2 regions of the Streptomyces sp. NPDC006711 genome follow, and region 1 is predicted to be linked to the other one. Evidence: predicted binding sites of a transcription regulator. Region 1 holds the regulator's gene; the other holds the start of a gene.
The links. The regulator HrcA, encoded in region 1, represses chaperone genes, less so after heat shock. The targets are predictions, from matches to a motif close to TTNGCACTCNGNNNNNCNGAGTGCNAA.
Positions count from the first base shown of each region.

Region 1 (4,444 bases):
CACGGAGCCGAGCAGCGACGGATCCAGGTCGCGATAGGACCGCACCCCCGAAAGGATCCGCTGCCACGCCGCCCCCGTGTTCTCGGCCCACCCCAGCGCCCGGCACACCCCCGTCTTCCAGTCCTGCCCCCGCGGCACCACCGGCCACGCCGCGATCCCGACGGCCGACGGCTTCACGGCCTCCCACACGTCGATGTAGGGGTGCCCGACCACCAGCACGTCCGGATGCGTCACGGACGCGGCGATACGGGACTCCTTGGAACCCGGCACCAGGTGGTCGACCAGGACACCCAGCCGCGCGTCCGGCCCCGGCGCGAACTCCGCGACGATGGCGGGAAGATCGTCGATGCCCTCCAGGTACTCCACGACGACGCCCTCGACGCGCAGGTCGTCCCCCCACACCTTCTCCACGAGCTCCGCGTCGTGCCGCCCCTCGACGTAGATCCGGCCCGCCCGCGCGACCCGCGCCCGCGCCCCGGGCACGGCCACCGAACCGGACGCGGTGCGCGCGGGGCGCACGGGCGCGGGCGCGACCGCCGAGGGGCGTACGAGGGTGACGACCCGGCCCTCCAGGAGGAAGCCGCGCGGCTCCATGGGGAAGACCCGGTGCTTGCCGAAACGGTCCTCCAGGGTGACGGTCGGCCCCTGCGCCGTCTTCTCGCAGCGGATCACCGCCCCGCAGAACCCCGTGGAGACCTCCTCGACGACGAGATCGGCCTCGGCGGGAACCTCGGGAACAGGCGCCTGCTTCTTCTTCCAGGGTGGGGTCAGGTCGGGGCTGTAGCTGCGCATGCGTCAGACGATACGGGCGGCCGGCGCTACGACACGCCGAATCTGACGGCGAGTTGGTCACGCTGGGCGCGGACGAAGGACGCGTCCACCACCGCCCCGTGCCCGGGCACGTACACCGCTGCCGGGCCGCCGAGCGACAGCAGCCGGTCCAGGGCGGCCGGCCAGCGCGTGCCGACCGCGTCCGGGCCCGCCTGCGGCTCGCCCGACTCCTCCACGAGGTCGCCGCACAGGACGATCTCCGGCGACCCGCCACTCGCGGGGATGAGCACCACCAGGTCGTGCCCGCTGTGCCCGGGTCCCACGTTGGCGAGCAGCACCTGGCGCCCGCCCAGGTCGAGCGTCCACTCGCCGGACACCGCGTGGTGGGGCAGCACCAGCAGGTCGGCCGCCTCGGCCGCGTCCCGCTCGGGCACTCCCTGGCGTACCGCGTCCGAGCGCAGCTCCTCGGGGTCCAGGGCCCGCTCGATGCCGACGGCCCCGTACACCTGGGCGCCGGAGAAGGCCGCCGTGCCGAGGACATGGTCGAAATGGGGGTGGCTGAGCGCGATGTGGGTCACACGGCGGCCGAACAGGGCCTGCGCCTGCGCCCGCAGTTCGGCGCCCTCACGCAGCGTCGCGCCGGTGTCGTACAGGAGCAGCGCGTCCTCGCCGGCGACCAGCGCGGCGGTCGCGTCCCAGCCCGGCAGGCGTCTGCGCCCCACTGCGTCACCCAGGCGCTCCCAGCCGAACTCTTCCCAACGGATGTCCATGAGGCGACGCTATCCGCGATCCGGGAGCGACGCCGCGAGGTAGCGTGGTCGGCCGCCCTTGCTAGGGGCGTACCGGTCGGCCGTACACTGGCCGGGGATTGCTGGCACTCGAACACAGTGAGTGCCAAACGGACGGCTACTGGAGCTACTGGAGGTGTGCGCGATGCTCAGTGAACGCAGGCTCGAGGTGCTGCGCGCCATCGTCCAGGACTATGTCGGCACCGAGGAGCCGGTCGGGTCGAAGGCCCTGACCGAGCGGCACGCGCTGGGCGTCTCACCGGCGACCGTGCGCAACGACATGGCGGTCCTGGAGGAGGAGGGCTTCATCGCCCAGCCCCACACCAGCGCCGGCCGCATCCCGACCGACAAGGGCTACCGGCTCTTCGTCGACCGGCTCGCGGGCGTCAAGCCCCTGTCGTCGCCCGAGCGCCGCGCGATCCAGAACTTCCTGGACAGCGCGGTGGACCTGGACGACGTCGTGGCCCGTACGGTGCGGCTGCTCGCGCAGCTGACCCGGCAGGTGGCGGTCGTGCAGTACCCGTCGCTGACCCGCTCGACGGTGCGGCATGTGGAACTGCTCTCACTCGCCGCGGCCCGGCTCATGCTGGTGCTGATCACGGACACCGGCCGGGTCGAGCAGCGTATGGTCGACTGCCCGGCGCCGTTCGGCGAGGCCGCGCTCGCGGACCTGCGGGCCCGGCTCAACGCACGGGTGGTGGGACGCCGCTTCGCGGACGTGCCGCAGCTCGTGCAGGACCTGCCGGAGTCCTTTGAACCGGAGGACCGGGGAACCGTCTCGACGGTCCTCGCCACCCTCCTCGAAACCCTGGTCGAAGAGACCGAGGAGCGGCTGATGATCGGCGGCACCGCCAATCTGACCCGCTTCGGACACGACTTCCCGCTGACCATCAGGCCGGTGCTGGAAGCACTTGAGGAGCAGGTCGTGCTCCTCAAGCTGCTCGGCGAGGCCAAGGAATCGGGCATGACCGTACGCATCGGGCACGAGAACAACGCCCATGAAGGACTGAACTCCACGTCCGTCGTGTCGGTCGGCTACGGTTCCGGCGGCGAGGCGGTCGCCAAACTCGGCGTGGTCGGACCGACCCGCATGGATTACCCCGGAACGATGGGAGCGGTACGCGCAGTGGCACGTTACGTCGGACAGATCCTGGCGGAGTCGTAAGTGGCCACGGACTACTACGCCGTACTCGGCGTGCGCCGCGACGCATCACAGGACGAGATCAAGAAGGCGTTCCGGCGCCTCGCACGCGAACTCCACCCGGATGTGAATCCGGACCCGAAGACGCAGGAGCGCTTCAAGGAGATCAACGCCGCGTACGAGGTCCTGTCGGACCCGCAGAAGAAGCAGGTCTACGACCTCGGCGGGGATCCGCTGTCGTCGTCGGGCGGCGGTGGCGGGGCCGGCGGCTTCGGCGCGGGCGGCTTCGGCAACTTCTCGGACATCATGGACGCCTTCTTCGGCACGGCATCCCAGCGCGGCCCGCGCTCGCGGACCCGCCGGGGCCAGGACGCCATGATCCGCCTGGAGATCGACCTCAACGAGGCGGCCTTCGGCACCACCAAGGAGATCCAGGTCGACACCGCCGTGGTGTGCACGACCTGTTCGGGCGAGGGCGCCGCCCCCGGCACCTCCGCGCAGACCTGTGACATGTGCCGCGGTCGCGGCGAGGTGTCCCAGGTCACCCGGTCCTTCCTCGGTCAGGTCATGACCTCGCGGCCCTGCCCGCAGTGCCAGGGCTTCGGCACCGTGGTGCCCACACCGTGCCCGGAGTGCGCGGGCGACGGCCGCATCCGCTCGCGGCGCACCCTGACCGTGAAGATCCCGGCCGGTGTCGACAACGGCACCCGCATCCAGCTCGCGGGCGAGGGCGAGGTCGGCCCCGGCGGCGGCCCCGCGGGCGACCTGTACGTGGAGATCCACGAGCTGGCGCACGACGTGTTCCAGCGGCGCGGCGACGACCTGCACTGCACGGTCACCATCCCCATGACGGCGGCGGCGCTCGGCACGAAGGTGCCGCTCCAGACGCTGGACGGCATGGAGGAGGTGGACATCCGCCCGGGCAGCCAGTCCGGCCAGTCCATCCCGCTGCACGGCCGCGGCATCACGCATCTGCGCGGCGGCGGGCGCGGTGACCTCATCGTGCACGTGGAGGTCCTGACCCCGAGCAAGCTGGACCCGCAGCAGGAGGACCTGCTGCGTCAGCTGGCCAAGCTGCGCGGCGAGGAGCGCCCCACGGGCCAGTTCCAGCCGGGCCAGCAGGGCCTGTTCTCCCGCCTGAAGGACGCCTTCAACGGCCGGTAGGCCGTACGGGAAGGGGGCCGGGGTCACCACCCCGGCCCCCTTTTCGCATCCCCTCCACGTTCCGGCGACCGGCGATTCGGTGCGGGAGCGACGTCGTGGCACGATGCAAGCATGGCTTTGACCGATCTCTGCCGGTATCCGATCGTGCAGGCGCCCATGGCGGGCGGCGCCTCCGGTCCGGCGCTGGCCGCGGCCGTGTCCGAGGCCGGGGGGCTCGGCTTCCTGGCCGCCGGGTACAAGACGGCCGACGGCATGTACCAGGAGATCAAGCAGGTGCGCGGCCTGACCGGCCGGCCCTTCGGCGTCAACCTGTTCATGCCCCAGGACCCCGGCACCGACCCCGCCGCCATCGAGGTCTACCGCCACCAGCTCGCGGGCGAGGCCACCTGGTACGAGACGCCGCTGGGCGACGCGGACACCGGGGGCGACGACAACTACGAGGCCAAGCTCGCCATCCTGCGCGAGGACCCGGTGCCCGTCGTCTCCTTCACCTTCGGCTGCCCCGACCGCGCGGTCGTGGACGCGTTCGCGAAGATCGGCACCTACACGATCGTCACCGTGACCACGCCCCAGGAGGCCC
Region 1 is NZ_JBIAGO010000031.1:180-4,623, forward strand. It holds gene ACFYM2_RS33495 (DUF3097 domain-containing protein) at 1-792, opposite strand, end outside; gene ACFYM2_RS33500 (MBL fold metallo-hydrolase) at 819-1,541, opposite strand; gene hrcA (heat-inducible transcriptional repressor HrcA) at 1,705-2,724, shown strand; gene dnaJ (molecular chaperone DnaJ) at 2,725-3,864, shown strand; gene ACFYM2_RS33515 (nitronate monooxygenase) at 3,976-4,444, shown strand, end outside.

Region 2 (4,444 bases), on a different contig from region 1:
CTCGCCGGTGTCGACCGCCTTCAAGGCCGGACACGACGTCGTACGCCCCCAGAAGCCCGACACCATCGCCAAGTCGCTCGCCATCGGCAACCCGGCGGACGGCCCTTACGTCCTGGACATCGCGCGCCGCACGGGCGGTGCGGTGGACGACGTGAACGACGAACAGATCGTCGACGCCATCAAGCTGCTCGCCCGCACCGAGGGCATCTTCGCGGAGACCGCGGGCGGCGTGACGGTCGGCGTCACGAAGAAGCTCATCGACGCCGGTCTCATCGACCCCTCGCTCACCACGGTCGTGCTCAACACCGGTGACGGACTCAAGACCCTGGACGCGGTGGCCGCCACCTCCCAGGCGACCGCCACCATCCGCCCGAGCCTGGACGCCTTCCGCGACGCGGGCCTGGCCCACTGACGAGGCCGCCCGCACGGCCCACCGAGCCACTGCCGAACGACGACTAGGAGCACCGAAACCATGAGCGTGAACGTCCGCATCCCCACGATCCTGCGCACCTACACCGGCGGCAAGGCCGAGGTCACGGCCGAGGGGACGACCCTGGCCGACGTCATCGCCGACCTGGAGAAGAACCACACCGGGATCGCCGCGCGCGTCCTGGACGACCAGGGCAAGCTGCGCCGCTTCGTCAACGTGTACGTCAACGACGACGACGTCCGCTTCGAGCAGGGCCTGGAGACGGCGACGCCGGACGGCGCCGGTGTCTCGATCATTCCGGCGGTCGCCGGCGGCTGAACCGCGCCCACCGCTTTCGGAATTGCCCCCTCCGCACGGGAAGCGGAGGGGGCAATTCAACATGGTTGAGCGGGGTACAGTTGGGGAAGCCCCCTCGCTCCGAGTGCCACGCGCATATGAGAACGCGACAACATGGGGTCAAAGTGTGTGAGCCGTTTGCGCCTTAAGTGCGCTTTGCCCGGCCCGACTTGCCCCGGAATGCAGAATAAATGGCATTCCGCTCCCCGTGCGTGCCCGGAATTCTCGTCCGATTGACCTGTTGCAGAGGGCAGTTGGGCAGATACATTCAGCCGCGGTCGACGCGTTCCGGCGCACACCCTCTCCTGTCGGAGGGTGCAGGTCTGACCCGGGTCCGCGAAGTGCGGCCCCGTGCAAGGGCCAGTAATAGGGGAGTTAGGCATGGCTCAGGGCACCGTCAAGTGGTTCAACGCGGAGAAGGGGTACGGCTTCATCGCGGTCGACGGTGGTGCGGATGTTTTCGTCCACTACAGCGCGATCCAGATGGACGGTTACCGCACCCTTGAAGAAGGTCAGCGAGTCGAGTTCGAGATCTCGCAGGGCCAGAAGGGTCCGCAGGCGGACATGGTCAAGCTCGCCGTCTGATAGAGACGCGATCGGCCACCGACGCACAAACGCATGAAGGGGACCACCCACCGGGCGGCCCCCTTCACGCATTCCCCGCACCGAGCCCTTCAGAGGCGCGAGCAACTGCACGGGAGGCGCTCACGCCCCGCAGGCATCAGCGGGTGTCAGGGGCGCGGGGAACTGCGCGAGTAGCGAGCACGGCCCGCTGGCGTGATGCGGGTTTGAGGGGCGCGGGGAACTGCGCGGGACGCGGGCACGGCTCGCAGGTATCAGCGGGTTTGGGGGCGCGAGGAACTGCGCGGGAGGCGAGCACGGCCCGCTGGCGTGATGCGGGTTTGAGGGGCGCGGGGAACTGCGCGGGACGCGGGCACGGCTCGCAGGCGCCAGCGGGTGTCAGGGGCGCGAGGAACTGCGCGAGAAGCGAGCACGGCCCGCTGGCGTGATGCGGGTTTGAGGGGCGCGGGGAACTGCGCGGGAGGCGAGCACGGCCCGCAGGGCAACGGCACGCCAGGGGCGCGGGGAACTGCGCAGGCGGCCCCGCCAGAAGCCGCGCCGGGGGCGTGGGGGCAGAGCCCCCCCCCAACCCCGACGGACCGGCCAACCCCGCCAAGCGGCACCCCCCGGTTCAAGAGACTCGCTTGCACTCGCAGGTGCCGAGTGCTAATCATTGGGCTTAGCACTCTCCCAGTGAGAGTGACAGAACTTGGATCGGGTCAGTGAGGCCCGCAACCCGAGTGGGGCAAGGAACCACAAGGGATGCAGGCCGTCCGTCGCGGGCACCGACACGGTCCACGAAGAACGCCACCCCTGTCCGGGAGGACCACTTCACATGGCCAAGATCATCGCGTTCGACGAGGAGGCACGGCGCGGTCTCGAGCGCGGGATGAACCAGCTCGCCGACGCCGTCAAGGTCACCCTCGGCCCCAAGGGCCGCAACGTCGTCCTCGAGAAGAAGTGGGGCGCCCCCACGATCACCAACGATGGTGTTTCCATCGCCAAGGAGATCGAGCTCGAGGACCCGTACGAGAAGATCGGCGCCGAGCTGGTCAAGGAAGTCGCCAAGAAGACGGACGACGTCGCCGGTGACGGAACGACCACCGCGACCGTCCTCGCCCAGGCCCTGGTGCGCGAGGGTCTGCGCAACGTGGCCGCCGGCGCCAACCCGATGGCCCTGAAGCGCGGCATCGAGAAGGCCGTCGAGGCCGTCTCCGCCGCCCTCCTGGAGCAGGCCAAGGACGTGGAGACCAAGGAGCAGATCGCTTCGACGGCCTCCATCTCCGCCGCCGACACCCAGATCGGCGAGCTCATCGCCGAGGCGATGGACAAGGTCGGCAAGGAAGGCGTCATCACCGTCGAGGAGTCGCAGACCTTCGGGCTCGAGCTTGAGCTCACCGAGGGCATGCGCTTCGACAAGGGCTACATCTCGGCGTACTTCGCCACCGACATGGAGCGTATGGAGGCGTCGCTCGACGACCCGTACATCCTGATCGTCAACTCGAAGATCAGCTCGGTCAAGGACCTGCTGCCGCTCCTCGAGAAGGTCATGCAGTCGGGCAAGCCCCTGCTGATCATCGCCGAGGACGTCGAGGGCGAGGCCCTGTCGACCCTGGTCGTCAACAAGATCCGCGGCACCTTCAAGTCCGTCGCCGTCAAGGCCCCGGGCTTCGGCGACCGCCGCAAGGCCATGCTCGGTGACATCGCCATCCTCACGGGCGGCACGGTCATCTCCGAGGAGGTCGGCCTGAAGCTGGAGAACGCCGGTCTCGACCTGCTCGGCCGCGCCCGCAAGGTCGTCATCACCAAGGACGAGACGACCATCGTCGACGGCTCCGGTGACAGCGACCAGGTCCAGGGCCGCGTCAACCAGATCCGCGCCGAGATCGAGAACAGCGACTCGGACTACGACCGCGAGAAGCTCCAGGAGCGCCTCGCCAAGCTCGCCGGCGGCGTGGCCGTCATCAAGGCGGGCGCGGCCACCGAGGTCGAGCTCAAGGAGCGCAAGCACCGCATCGAGGACGCCGTTCGCAACGCGAAGGCGGCCGTCGAGGAGGGCATCGTCGCCGGTGGTGGCGTGGCCCTGCTCCAGGCCTCCGCGGTGTTCGAGAAGCTTGAGCTCGAGGGCGACGAGGCGACCGGCGCCAAGGCCGTGAAGCTGGCCCTTGAGGCCCCGCTCAAGCAGATCGCCGTCAACGGTGGTCTCGAGGGTGGCGTCATCGTCGAGAAGGTGCGCAACCTGCCCGTCGGCCACGGCCTGAACGCCGCGACCGGTGAGTACGTCGACATGATCGCCGAGGGCATCATCGACCCGGCGAAGGTCACGCGCTCCGCGCTGCAGAACGCCGCCTCCATCGCGGCGCTCTTCCTCACCACCGAGGCCGTCATCGCCGACAAGCCGGAGAAGGCCGCCGCCGGCGGTGCCCCGGGCGGCATGCCGGGCGGTGACATGGACTTCTGATCCCAACGGATCGGTAGCTCCAGGCAGTTCACTGCCGCACGTTGTACGCCGAGGGCGGCACTCCCAGCACGGGGGTGCCGCCCTCGGCCGTTTCAAGTGGGGCGGGGGGTACGAAGCCTGGGGGTACGGGAAACCGAACTTCGGCAAGGGTGCTGGCCCCATGGTGCGGGGGCACGGGGGCCGGGCATGCTTGACCGGCAGAGGGGACCGGCACGGGGGCCGCCCCGAGGGGCGTCCGCGCAGGAGAGTCAATGAGCACCACCCAGTCCACCACGTGGTCCACCACCGAGTCCGCCAACGGGTCCACCACCAAGCCGGCTGCTGCCCAGTCCTCCACCTCCCGGTGGCGGGCTCGCGCGTGCGCGGCCGCGGCCCTCACCGCGCTCGCGGCGGGCGCACTCGGCGCGTGCGGGCCGATGGACGACAAGACGTTCAAGGACGACACAACCATCAAGGACAAGGTCACCGCGGTCCGCATCGAGGGGAAGTCGGACGGCTTCCGGGTGCGCGGCAAGCAGCACCTGAGCAGGACGGCGGTGCACCGCGAGGTCACCTACCGGGACAAGTCCAAGCCGGACACCCCGACGTACCGCGTGGAGAACAACGTCCTGGTACTCGGAGGCTGCCCGGGCCACTGCTCGGTGGACTACACGGTC
Region 2 is NZ_JBIAGO010000012.1:175,851-180,294, reverse strand. It holds gene thrC (threonine synthase) at 1-412, shown strand, start outside; gene ACFYM2_RS23510 (ubiquitin-like small modifier protein 1) at 473-748, shown strand; gene ACFYM2_RS23505 (cold-shock protein) at 1,148-1,351, shown strand; gene groL (chaperonin GroEL) at 2,163-3,788, shown strand; gene ACFYM2_RS23495 (DUF4097 family beta strand repeat-containing protein) at 4,040-4,444, shown strand, end outside.
Region 2: the regulator HrcA is predicted to act here: its motif matches at 2,007-2,033, upstream of groL (chaperonin GroEL).